Linked DNA regions of Gemmobacter sp. 24YEA27. The protein of the gene in region 1 interacts with the protein of each later gene in a pairwise test. Links are inferred from orthologs where the notes say so. Each region holds a gene or a part of one and is shown in the gene's direction. Other genes may lie near its edges.

Region 1 (5,149 bases):
TGTTATGCTGTCGGGCGGACCTGTCCCTGGGCTGAAGGCTGAAACCAGCCCGCCGGCGGTCACACCTGTGCTGAGCGCGCTGGCCCGGTTTGATCCGGCGCAATCGTCGCTTTCGCAGGAAACCGGCGATCTGGTGCTGGATCTGTCGATCAGCCAGCCGGTGCCCTGGCGGGTGAGAATGCTTGATAACCCGCCGCGCATGATCCTTGACATGCGCGAGGTCGACTGGGCGGGCCTTGAGCGGATGCCCCAGGTGGCAGAGCCTGTTCGTGCGATGCGGGCAGGGATCTTCCGTCCCGGCTGGTCGCGGCTGGTGATCGAACTGGACGGGCCCTGGCAGGTGCTCCGGGCGGGGATGGAGACCGGCCGGGCAGGGGCCGCCGAGACGGCGCGGCTGACCATTCGTCTGAGCCCGAGTTCGGCGGCAAATTTTGCAAAGATCACCGCGCTGCCGGAGCCTGAGGAATGGTCTCTGCCGGTGCCTGCAGATGTTCCGGTGATCGCGAGGCGCGCGGGCGGGTCGATCATCGTGGTGCTTGATCCCGGTCATGGCGGCATCGACCCGGGCGCAGAACGCGACGGCCATAAAGAAGCCGATCTGATGCTGACATTCGCGCGTGAATTCAAGGAATTGCTGGCGCGGGACGAGCGGTTCAAAGTGGTTCTGACCCGCGAAGAAGACATCTTCGTGCCGCTTGAGACGCGGATCTCGGTGGCGCGGGCAGCGGGCGCGGATCTGTTTCTCTCGCTCCATGCCGATGCCCTGGCCGAGGGCGAGGCGCATGGCGCGACGCTTTACACCCTCTCAGATGCGGCCAGCGATGCCGCGGCGGAGGCGCTGGCCGAACGGCATGAGCGTGACGATCTGCTGGCGGGGATCGATCTTTCGGCCCAGGACGATCTGGTGGCGACAGTGCTGATCGACATGGCACGGACCGAGACAAAGCCAAGGATCGACCGGCTGGTGTCGGCGCTGGAGGCGTCGATAAAGGGGGCGGATCTCAGGATGCATCGCAAGCCGCATCAGGAAGGCGGCTTCTCGGTGCTGAAATCCCCCGATATTCCTTCGGTCCTTGTGGAGCTGGGCTTTTTGTCCTCGGCGCGGGATCTGAAACGGCTGACCGATCCGGAATGGCGGGCCAGGATGGCCGCGGCGATGCGGGACGGGATCCTTGCCTGGGCAAAGGAAGATGCGGCTTTGCGGGCGGCGCGGGACTGAGGGCCGCGCTGGACTGAGGGCGGCGCTGGACGGGGGCCGCGTGCAGTGGCGGGCCGGGCAGGGGGCGCTGCCCCCGTCATGGCGGAGCCATGACTCCCCCGGGATATTTAGTGACAGAAAATGCAGCGCGATGTCTGGCGCTTTGGTGAGGTTCCCCGGGCCTGTTCGGTCAGGTATGTTCGGTCGGGCGGTTTCCGCCGGGGTGACGATCTGGTGATGGCCAGGGTTTTGACGGGGGGGCGCGTCTGATATAGGGAAAGGCAGCATCATCCGGGGATCAGAGCAGTGTTGCGATTCATCGCCTCTTTCTTTGGGGCTATCTTTTCAGCTGTCACGCTTGGCATCTTCTTTGGTGCCCTGACGGTTGGCGCGATTTTCTGGATGTATTCGCGCGATCTGCCGAGCCATGAGAGCCTTGCGAAATATGCCCCCGCCACCATCAGCCGGATCTATTCCGGTGAGGGGCGGATTCTGGATGAATTCGCCGATGAACGCCGGTTGTTTGTCTCGGCCGAGGATATTCCCGATCTGGTGAAGCAGGCCTTTGTTTCGGCCGAGGACAAGAATTTCTTCAGCCATCAGGGCTATGATGCCGGCGGTATGCTCGCCGCCTTTTCCGAGGCGGTCAGATCGCGCGGCCAGGATGTGCGCGGCGCCTCGACCATCACGCAGCAGGTGGCGAAGAACATGCTGCTCGACGGGACCCGTAAGGGCGCCGCCGGGGTCGAGCGCAAGATCAAGGAAATCATCCTCGCCACACGGCTTGAGGAGACGCTGTCAAAGGAAAGGATCCTCGAGATCTATCTCAACGAGATCTTTCTCGGGCAGAATTCATATGGTGTCGCAGCAGCGGCCCAGACCTATTTCAACAAATCCCTGACCGAGCTGTCACCACATGAGGCGGCGACGCTTGCCTCGATGCCTAAGGCGCCCTCTGATTTCCACCCTGTGCGCAATCGCCAGAAGCTGATCGACCGGCGCAACTATGTGCTGCGCGAGATGCGGGACAATGGCTATATCGACGAGGCCAGCTGGAAATCCGAACGCGAGGCCCCGCTTTTGTCCGTGCAGAACGGTGATTTTCCGTCTTTCCGGCAAGAGCTTCCCGGGCGGACCTATTTCACCGAAGAGGTCTCGCGCCAGCTGTCGCGGGATTTCGGGCGCAAGGAATTCTTTGAAGGCGGCATGACGATCCGCGCCACCATTGACCAGGAATTGCAGGAGATCGCCCAGGCGGCTTTGCGCAAGGCGCTGGAGAAATATGACCGTGGCATCGGGGTCTGGCGCGGCACCGGCAAGACCATCGCAGCCGATCAGCTGTCCCGCGAGGAAGACTGGCGCGCGGCGCTGAGTGCGACGGATGTGTCGCGCGATATCGAGGGCTGGTATCCGGCGGTGGTGCTCTCGCTGGGCGAGCGCTCTGCCACGATCGGCATCGAGGGAGTGGCGGAAACCGGCGATATTCCGGCCGATGACGTGAGCTGGGCCAGGAAGCGCCTGGCCGATGGCAAGCTTGGGAAGAAGGCGACACGCGCTTCGGATCTGGTCGAGGTCGGGGATGTGGTGCTGGTGCGCCGCATGGTGAAGGATGCGGATGGCGCGTTCATCCGCTGGACCCTGCGCCAGGTGCCGGAAGTGCAGGGCGCCTTCATGGCGATGGATGTGAATACCGGCCGGGTCCTCGCGATGCAGGGCGGGTTCTCGTATCAGTATTCGGTGTTCAACCGCGCCACCCAGGCCGAACGCCAGCCGGGCTCTTCGTTCAAGCCCTTCGTCTATGCGGCGGCGCTGGACAGCGGCTATACGCCCGCGACCATCGTGGTCGATGCGCCGATCGAGATCGAGACGCCGCAGGGGCTCTGGACTCCCAAGAATGCCTCGAACAAATTCTACGGACCGACGCCTCTGAGGACCGGGATCGAGCAATCGCGGAACCTGATGACCATTCGTCTGGCGCAGGAAGTGGGGATGTCGACGGTCGCGGCCTATGCCGAGCGTTTTGGCGTCTATGACCGGCTGGGCCAGCATCTGGCGAACAGCCTCGGTGCCCAGGAGACCACACTTTACAAGATGGTGGCGGCCTATGCGATGTTCGCCAATGGTGGCGAACGCGTGGAGCCCACGCTGGTCGACCGGGTGCAGGACCGCTACGGGCGCACCATCTACCGCCATGACAAACGCTCTTGCGAGGATTGCGGCGCCGGTGATCTTCCCCGGGGCAACGGGGTGAAGATCACCTCGAACCGCGAGCGGGTGATGGATGCGATCACCGCCTATCAGCTGACCTCGATGCTGGAAGGTGTGGTGCAGCGCGGCTCGGGCAGTGGGGTCAGGTTGCCGGTGCCGGTGGCGGGCAAGACCGGCACGACCAATGACGCCAAGGATGTCTGGTTCATCGGCTATACGTCGAACATTGTGGCGGGCTGCTATATCGGCTTTGACCAGCCGCGGACGCTTGGCTCGCGCGCCTATGGCGGGACGCTTTGCGTGCCGGTCTTCCAGGATTTCATGAAAGAGGTCGTGAAGAAATACGGCGGTTCGAAATTCAAAGTGCCGCCGGGGGGTTATTTCGTGAAGATCGACCGGTTCACCGGCGCGCGGCTGTCAGATGATGCTTCGGGCGCGAATGTGGTGGCGGAATATTTCCGCGAGGGCACGGATGTCGATTTCGGGCTGGGCGCCATGGTGGATGGCGGCTTCGAAATGGGCCAGAACCTGCCCTTGTTTGCCTATGGCGAGACGGAAAGCGGCTCGGCTTCGGTCACAACCGCGACGGGCGAGACGCGGGTGATCCCGGGCAAGGCGGATTTCGGCACGGTGTCATCGGGCGGGCTCTATTGACCTGGCAGGCGCGCGCGCCGGGCGCCGCGCCTCGGGGTGGTGTCGCATGGGGCGCGCGCACAGGCCCCTTGTTCCGGAGAGCCCCAGGAGATATGACGCCGCTCGATGATTGAGAGGGTGAGTTATGCGCGCCGAGACGCAAGGCAATGTTGATCAGATCCGCAAGTCGCTGGGCCTTCTGGCACAGCGGATCGACCTTGAGATGGCGCCGCACCGGCTTGAGGAGTTCAACGCGCTGATCGAGCAGCCGGATCTCTGGAATGATCCGGCCCGGGCGCAGAAGCTGATGCGCGAGCGGCAGTCGCTGATGGATGCGCTGAACGGCTACCGGCTGATCGAAAGCGGGCTGAATGACAATCTCGGGCTGATCGAGCTCGGCGAGGCCGAGGGCGAGGATGCGCTGGTTGCGGAGGCTGAGGATGCGCTGAAGGCGCTGCTTGAGGTCGCGGCTCAAAAAGAGCTGGAGGCTTTGCTGAATGGCGAGGCCGACAGCAATGACACGTTCCTTGAGATCAATGCAGGCGCGGGCGGCACGGAATCGCAGGACTGGGCCGAGATGCTGGCGCGAATGTTCACCCGCTGGGCGGAGCGTCGCGGTTTCACCGTTGAGATGCTCTCAGAGGAAGCCGGGCAGGAGGCGGGGATCAAATCGGTCGCTTATAAGATCTCGGGCCATAACGCTTACGGTTGGCTGAAGACGGAATCAGGCGTGCATCGCCTGGTTCGGATTTCGCCTTTCGGGTCGGGCGACAAGCGCCAGACCTCGTTTGCGAGCGTGTGGGTCTATCCGGTGGTCGATGACAATATCGAGATCGAGGTGCTAGACAAGGATATCCGCATCGACACCTTCCGGTCGTCCGGCGCCGGCGGTCAGCACGTGAATAAAACCGACTCGGCGGTCAGGATCACCCACTTCCCGACCGGGATCGTGGTGACCTCCTCGCTGAAATCGCAGCACCAGAACCGCGAGATTGCGATGAATGCGCTGAAGGCACGGCTTTACCAGCAGGAGCTGGACAAGCGCTCGGCGGCGATCAACGAGGCACATGATGCCAAAGGGGATGCGGGCTGGGGCAACCAGATCCGCTC
Region 2 (4,961 bases), 580 kb from region 1 along the record:
CATCCTGACCCCGCTTCCACTGGCAAACCCATTTTAAGCACCACCGGGGCGCGCGCGTGTCGAGAAGCCGTAGCGGATCAGAAGAGTTTTCCCGCCCCGTGCGGCGGCTGCTGGTCGGGCTGCTGGTGGCGGCACTTCTGGGGATCTTTATCCTCTGGCGCATCGACAGCCCAAGGGTGGAGCGGTTCCGCGCGGCGCTGGTCGATGCGGTGATCCCCAATATGGAATGGGCGTTGGTGCCGGTGACACGCGCCATGACCATGATCGAGGACTTTCAGTCCTATACCCGCATCTATGAACAAAACCAGGAACTGAAGCGCGAGCTGCAGCAGATGAAGGCCTGGAAAGAGGCCGCGCTTCAGCTGGAGCAGAAGAATGCGCGGCTTCTGGATCTGAACCATGTGCGGCTCGACCCGAAACTGACCCATGTGACCGGCGTGGTGCTGGCGGACAGTGGCAGCCCGTTTCGCCAGTCGGTGCTGCTGAATGTCGGCGAGCGCGATGGCATCCGCGACGGCTGGGCCACGATGGACGGGATCGGGCTGGTGGGCCGCATCTCGGGCGTTGGCGCCCGCACGAGCCGGGTGATCCTGATCACCGACACCTCAAGCCGCATTCCGGTGACCATTCAGCCTTCGGGGCAGAAGGCGCTTTTGTCGGGTGATAACAGTGCCTTGCCGCTTCTTGATTTCATCGAGACCACCGATGAGGTCCGGCCCGGCGACCGGGTGGTGACCTCCGGCGATGGTGGTGTCTTTCCCGCCGGCCTGCTGGTCGGCCAGGTCGCGATGGGATCGGACCGCAGGCTGCGGGTGGTGCTCGCGGCCGATTACCAGCGGCTTGAATTCCTGCGCGTGCTTCGCAGCCATGAACTGGAGCCGATCCTTGACCCCGGCCAGCTGATTGCGCCGCCGCTGCCTTCGGTCCCCGTGGCAACGGTTGACGGTGAACGCGAGGCCGCCACCCAGCCCACCACCGGCAGCGGCGAGATCGGCGAAACCGGATCCGGCTATGCCGAAGGCGGCGATGCCACCGGCCAGGGCGCCGATGCGCAAGGGGGCGGACAATGATCGGCCGGATGCAGATGGATCCCTGGGGATACCGGCTGCTTTTCCTGGCGCTGGCGGGGCTGTTTCTCTTTGTGCGGCTTTTGCCGCTGAGCACGGCAGTGGGCCGGTTTCCCGGGCCGGATCTGCTGTTATGCCTGATCATCGCCTGGATGATGCGCCGCCCCGATTTCCTGCCGGTCTGGCTGATCGCGCCGGTCCTGCTGATCGAGGATCTGTTGCTGCTGCGCCCGCCGGGGCTCTGGACCGCGCTGGTCGTGCTCGCGTCCGAATTCCTGCGCGGCCGCCATGCGCTGACGCGTGAGATGAATTTCGCCGTCGAATGGCTGCTGGCCTCGGGGCTGATGATCGCGATGTTGCTGGCGCAGCGGCTGGCGCTTACGCTGACCCTTGTTGATCTGCCGCCTTTCGGATTCGCCGTGGTCCAGGTGCTGTGGTCGATCCTCGCCTATCCGCTGGTGGTGGGCCTGTCGCGCCTGGCTTTTGATCTGAGAAAACCCGCCACCGGTGAGGTGGATGATTTCGGCAGACGGTTGTGAACGGGTGACCTGATGAGACGCACGCAAAAAGACGCGGAAGACAGCGCCCGCAGCATCACGCGGCGGGGCCTTTTGCTGGGCGGCGGCATGACGGCGATGGTGGCGGCGCTTGGCGTGCGGATGCGCTATCTCCAGGTCGACCAGGCCGAGGAATTCAAGCTCCTGGCCGAAGAGAACCGCATCTCGATCGAGCTGATCCCGCCGGGGCGCGGCCTGATCCAGGACCGCAATGGCAAGCTGATCGCCGGGAATGAACAGAATTACCGCGTGGTGATCACGCGCGAGGATGCGGGCGATGTTGATCGGGTGATGCACCGCCTTGCCGGGCTGATCCCCATGACCGCCGAAGAGCTGGACCAGACGCTGGCCGATGTGAAGAAGAACGCGGCGCATGTGAAGGTCGTGGTGAAAGACCGGCTCGACTGGGACGATTTCTCGAAAGTTGCGATCAATGCGCCGGCGCTGCCCGGGGTGATCCCCGAGGTCGGCCTGTCGCGGATCTATCCGCGCGGCTATGATTTCGCTCATATCGTCGGCTATGTCGGCGCGGTGTCGCAAAAGGATCTCGACGAGCAGGAGGATCCCGACCCGATCCTCAGACTGCCGAAATTCCAGATCGGCAAGATCGGGACCGAGCGCTGGATGGAGAAGGTGCTGCGCGGTCGTGCCGGCACCCGCCAGGTGGAAAAGAACGCCTTTGGCCGGGTGATGCGGGAACTTGGCCGCGAGGAAGGTGTCGCCGGCGGCGATATCCGCCTGACCATCGACGCCGATCTGCAAAATTTCGCCCAGGCCCGTCTGGGCAGCGAGAGCGCCGCCGTGGTGGTGATGGATGTCCGGAACGGCGATCTCTTGTGCTGCGCCTCGGCGCCCTCTTTCAACCCGAACCTTTTTGTGCGCGGCATCAGCCATACCGATTATGCCAGCCTGACCGAAAACGACCACCGGCCGCTGGCGAATAAAGCGGTCTCGGGCGCCTATCCGCCCGGTTCGACCTTCAAGATGGTCACCGCGCTGGCGGCGCTTGATTCCGGTGCGATTGACCTTGGCCATAAGGTGCGCTGCCCGGGTTATCTGGAATTCGGCGGCCGCCGCTTCCACTGCTGGAGCCGGGGCGGCCATGGCACGCTGTCGCTGACCCAGAGCCTGCAGAAAAGCTGCGACGTCTATTATTACGACATCGCGCAAAAGGTCGGCATCGACAAGATGGCCGAGATGGGCCGCCGTCTCGGGCTGGGGGGCCGCCATGAGCTGCCGATGTCGGCGATTGTGCCGGGCACCATGCCCGACCGCGCCTGGAAACAGGAAAGCTACGGCCAGGACTGGCGGATCGGCGACACGATCAACGCCTCGATCGGTCAGGGCTATGTGCTGGCCTCGCCTTTGCAACTGGCGGTGATGACGGCGCGGATCGCCTCGGGCCGCGCGGTAGAGCCGCGCCTGGTGCGGATGATCGACGGGAAAGAGATTGCCGCGCCTGAACCGGCATCGCTCGGGATTGACGAACGCCACCTTGCGGCGATGCGACAGGGGATGTGGGATGTGGTCAACAGCCAGGCGGGCACCGCGCGCTCGGCCCGGATCGTCGACCCGACCATGATCCTTGCCGGCAAAACCGGCACCAGCCAGGTCCGCAACATCAGCGCAGCCGAGCGCAGCCAGGGTGTGATCCGCAACGAACAACTGCCCTGGCGCAGGCGCGACCATGCGCTTTATGTGGGCTATGCGCCCTATGACAATCCGCGCTATGCGGTGGCGGTGATCATCGAACATGGCGGCGGCGGCTCGACCGTCGCGGCGCCGGTTGCGCGCGATGTGATCCTTGCAGCCCTTGCCGGAGGCCGCCCGCCCCTGGCCGCCTACCCTTCCGACCAGCGCGGCCGGATCGAATCGATGCTGAAAGACCTGCCGCTGCGCGACCCCGAGACCGGCGCCCTTACCAAATCCGATCAGGCCTGAGCCAATGGCATTTTTCGAGAACCGCCTGAAACAGGCCCCGACCGGCATCCGCAAGGTGCTTTACCTGAACTGGCAGGTGATCGTGCTGGTCACGGCGGTCTCGGCGGTGGGGATCCTGATGCTCTGGTCGGTGGCGGGCGGGGATTTCAACCTCTGGGCCCGGCGCCAGGCCCAGGTCTTTGCCGCCGGCATGGTGCTGATGTTCATGGTCGCCATGGTGCCGGTCTGGTTCTGGCGTTCGATGGCGGGGATCGCCTATCTGACCTCTTTCGTGCTTCTGATTATCGTCGATCTCTATGGTGTCGTGGGCATGGGGGCGCAGCGCTGGATCGATTTCGGGCCGTTGCGGCTCCAGCCCTCCGAGATGATGAAATTCAGCCTCGTTCTGATGCTGGCCGCCTATTATGACTGGCTCGATATCCGCAAAGTATCGCGGCCCTTATGGGTGCTGATCCCGGTGCTGCTGACCTCGCTGCCGACGGTGCTGGTGCTGATGCAGCCCAACCTCGGCACCTCGCTGATGCTCTTGATGGCGGGGGCGGCAGTGATGTTCGCGGCCGGCGTCAGCTACTGGTATTTCGCTGCCGTGACCGGATTGGTCGTGGGCACTGTTGTTGCAGTGTTCCAGAGCCGGGGCACCGAGTGGCAGCTCCTCCATGACTATCAGTTCCGCCGGATCGACACTTTCCTCGACCCTTCTGCCGATCCGCTGGGGGCGGGCTATAACATCATCCAGGCCAAGATCGCCCTTGGCTCCGGAGGCTGGTCGGGCAAGGGGTTCATGCAGGGCACCCAGTCGCGGCTGAACTACCTGCCGGAAAAGCAGACCGACTTCATCTTCTCTACGCTCGCCGAGGAATTCGGCTTTGTCGGGGCCTTCTCGCTGCTGATCCTTTACGCGCTGATCATCGGGTTCTGCATGATCTCGGCCTTGCAAAACCGCGACCGGTTCTCCTCCCTCCTGATCATCGGGGTCGCCGCCAACTTCTTCTTCTATATCGCGGTGAACCTGTCGATGGTGATGGGCATGGCACCGGTGGTCGGCGTGCCGCTGCCGCTGATGTCCTATGGCGGCTCGGCCATGCTGGTGATCCTTGTGGGCTTTGGGTTGATGCAAAGCGCCCATGTCCACCGGCCGCGCTGAGCGGCAGCCAGCAGATAAGTATTTGCATCAAGGGGAATGGGCTTTCTCCTGACTTAAATACGCACCGCGCGGAACGCGCAAAGCGCCCCGAAGGGGCGCCCCCTCTGGACAAATCATGCAGCGCGACGCAGGCTCGCGGCCATGACACAGATCTTCTTTTCCGCTCCCGGCTGGGATGAATATGAACCCTTCCTGCCCGCCGCGCTAAGGGCGGCCGGTATCAGCGCCGATATCGTTACCGAAGCGCATGAC

What was found. Proteins that work in one complex are often made in the same cells at the same time.
Region 2: the proteins of QNO18_RS14430 (region 1) and mrdA interact in binary tests that used the Escherichia coli proteins (3 or more experiments, as listed by UniProt). The link is inferred for Gemmobacter sp. 24YEA27 from one-to-one orthologs.

Annotation. Positions count from the first base shown.
Region 1 is NZ_JASJPW010000001.1:2,894,230-2,899,378, reverse strand. The notes cover bases 1,131-4,282. They hold QNO18_RS14430 (PBP1A family penicillin-binding protein), read left to right. Parts: upstream 1,131-1,504; coding sequence 1,505-4,060; downstream 4,061-4,282. Other genes in these bases: prfB (peptide chain release factor 2), read left to right, coding at 4,185-4,282; QNO18_RS14435 (N-acetylmuramoyl-L-alanine amidase), read left to right, coding at 1,131-1,219. Outside these bases: more of QNO18_RS14435, read left to right, coding at 1-1,130; more of prfB, read left to right, coding at 4,283-5,149. UniProt on the Escherichia coli protein: Cell wall formation. Synthesis of cross-linked peptidoglycan from the lipid intermediates.
Region 2 is NZ_JASJPW010000001.1:3,473,171-3,478,131, forward strand. The notes cover bases 1,128-4,091. They hold mrdA (penicillin-binding protein 2), read left to right. Parts: upstream 1,128-1,618; coding sequence 1,619-3,565; downstream 3,566-4,091. Other genes in these bases: QNO18_RS17250 (rod shape-determining protein MreD), read left to right, coding at 1,128-1,606; rodA (rod shape-determining protein RodA), read left to right, coding at 3,570-4,091. Outside these bases: rod shape-determining protein MreC, read left to right, coding at 57-1,070; more of QNO18_RS17250, read left to right, coding at 1,067-1,127; more of rodA, read left to right, coding at 4,092-4,709; QNO18_RS17265 (glyoxylate/hydroxypyruvate reductase A), read left to right, coding at 4,851-4,961. UniProt on the Escherichia coli protein: Catalyzes cross-linking of the peptidoglycan cell wall. Responsible for the determination of the rod shape of the cell. Is probably required for lateral peptidoglycan synthesis and maintenance of the correct diameter during lateral and centripetal growth.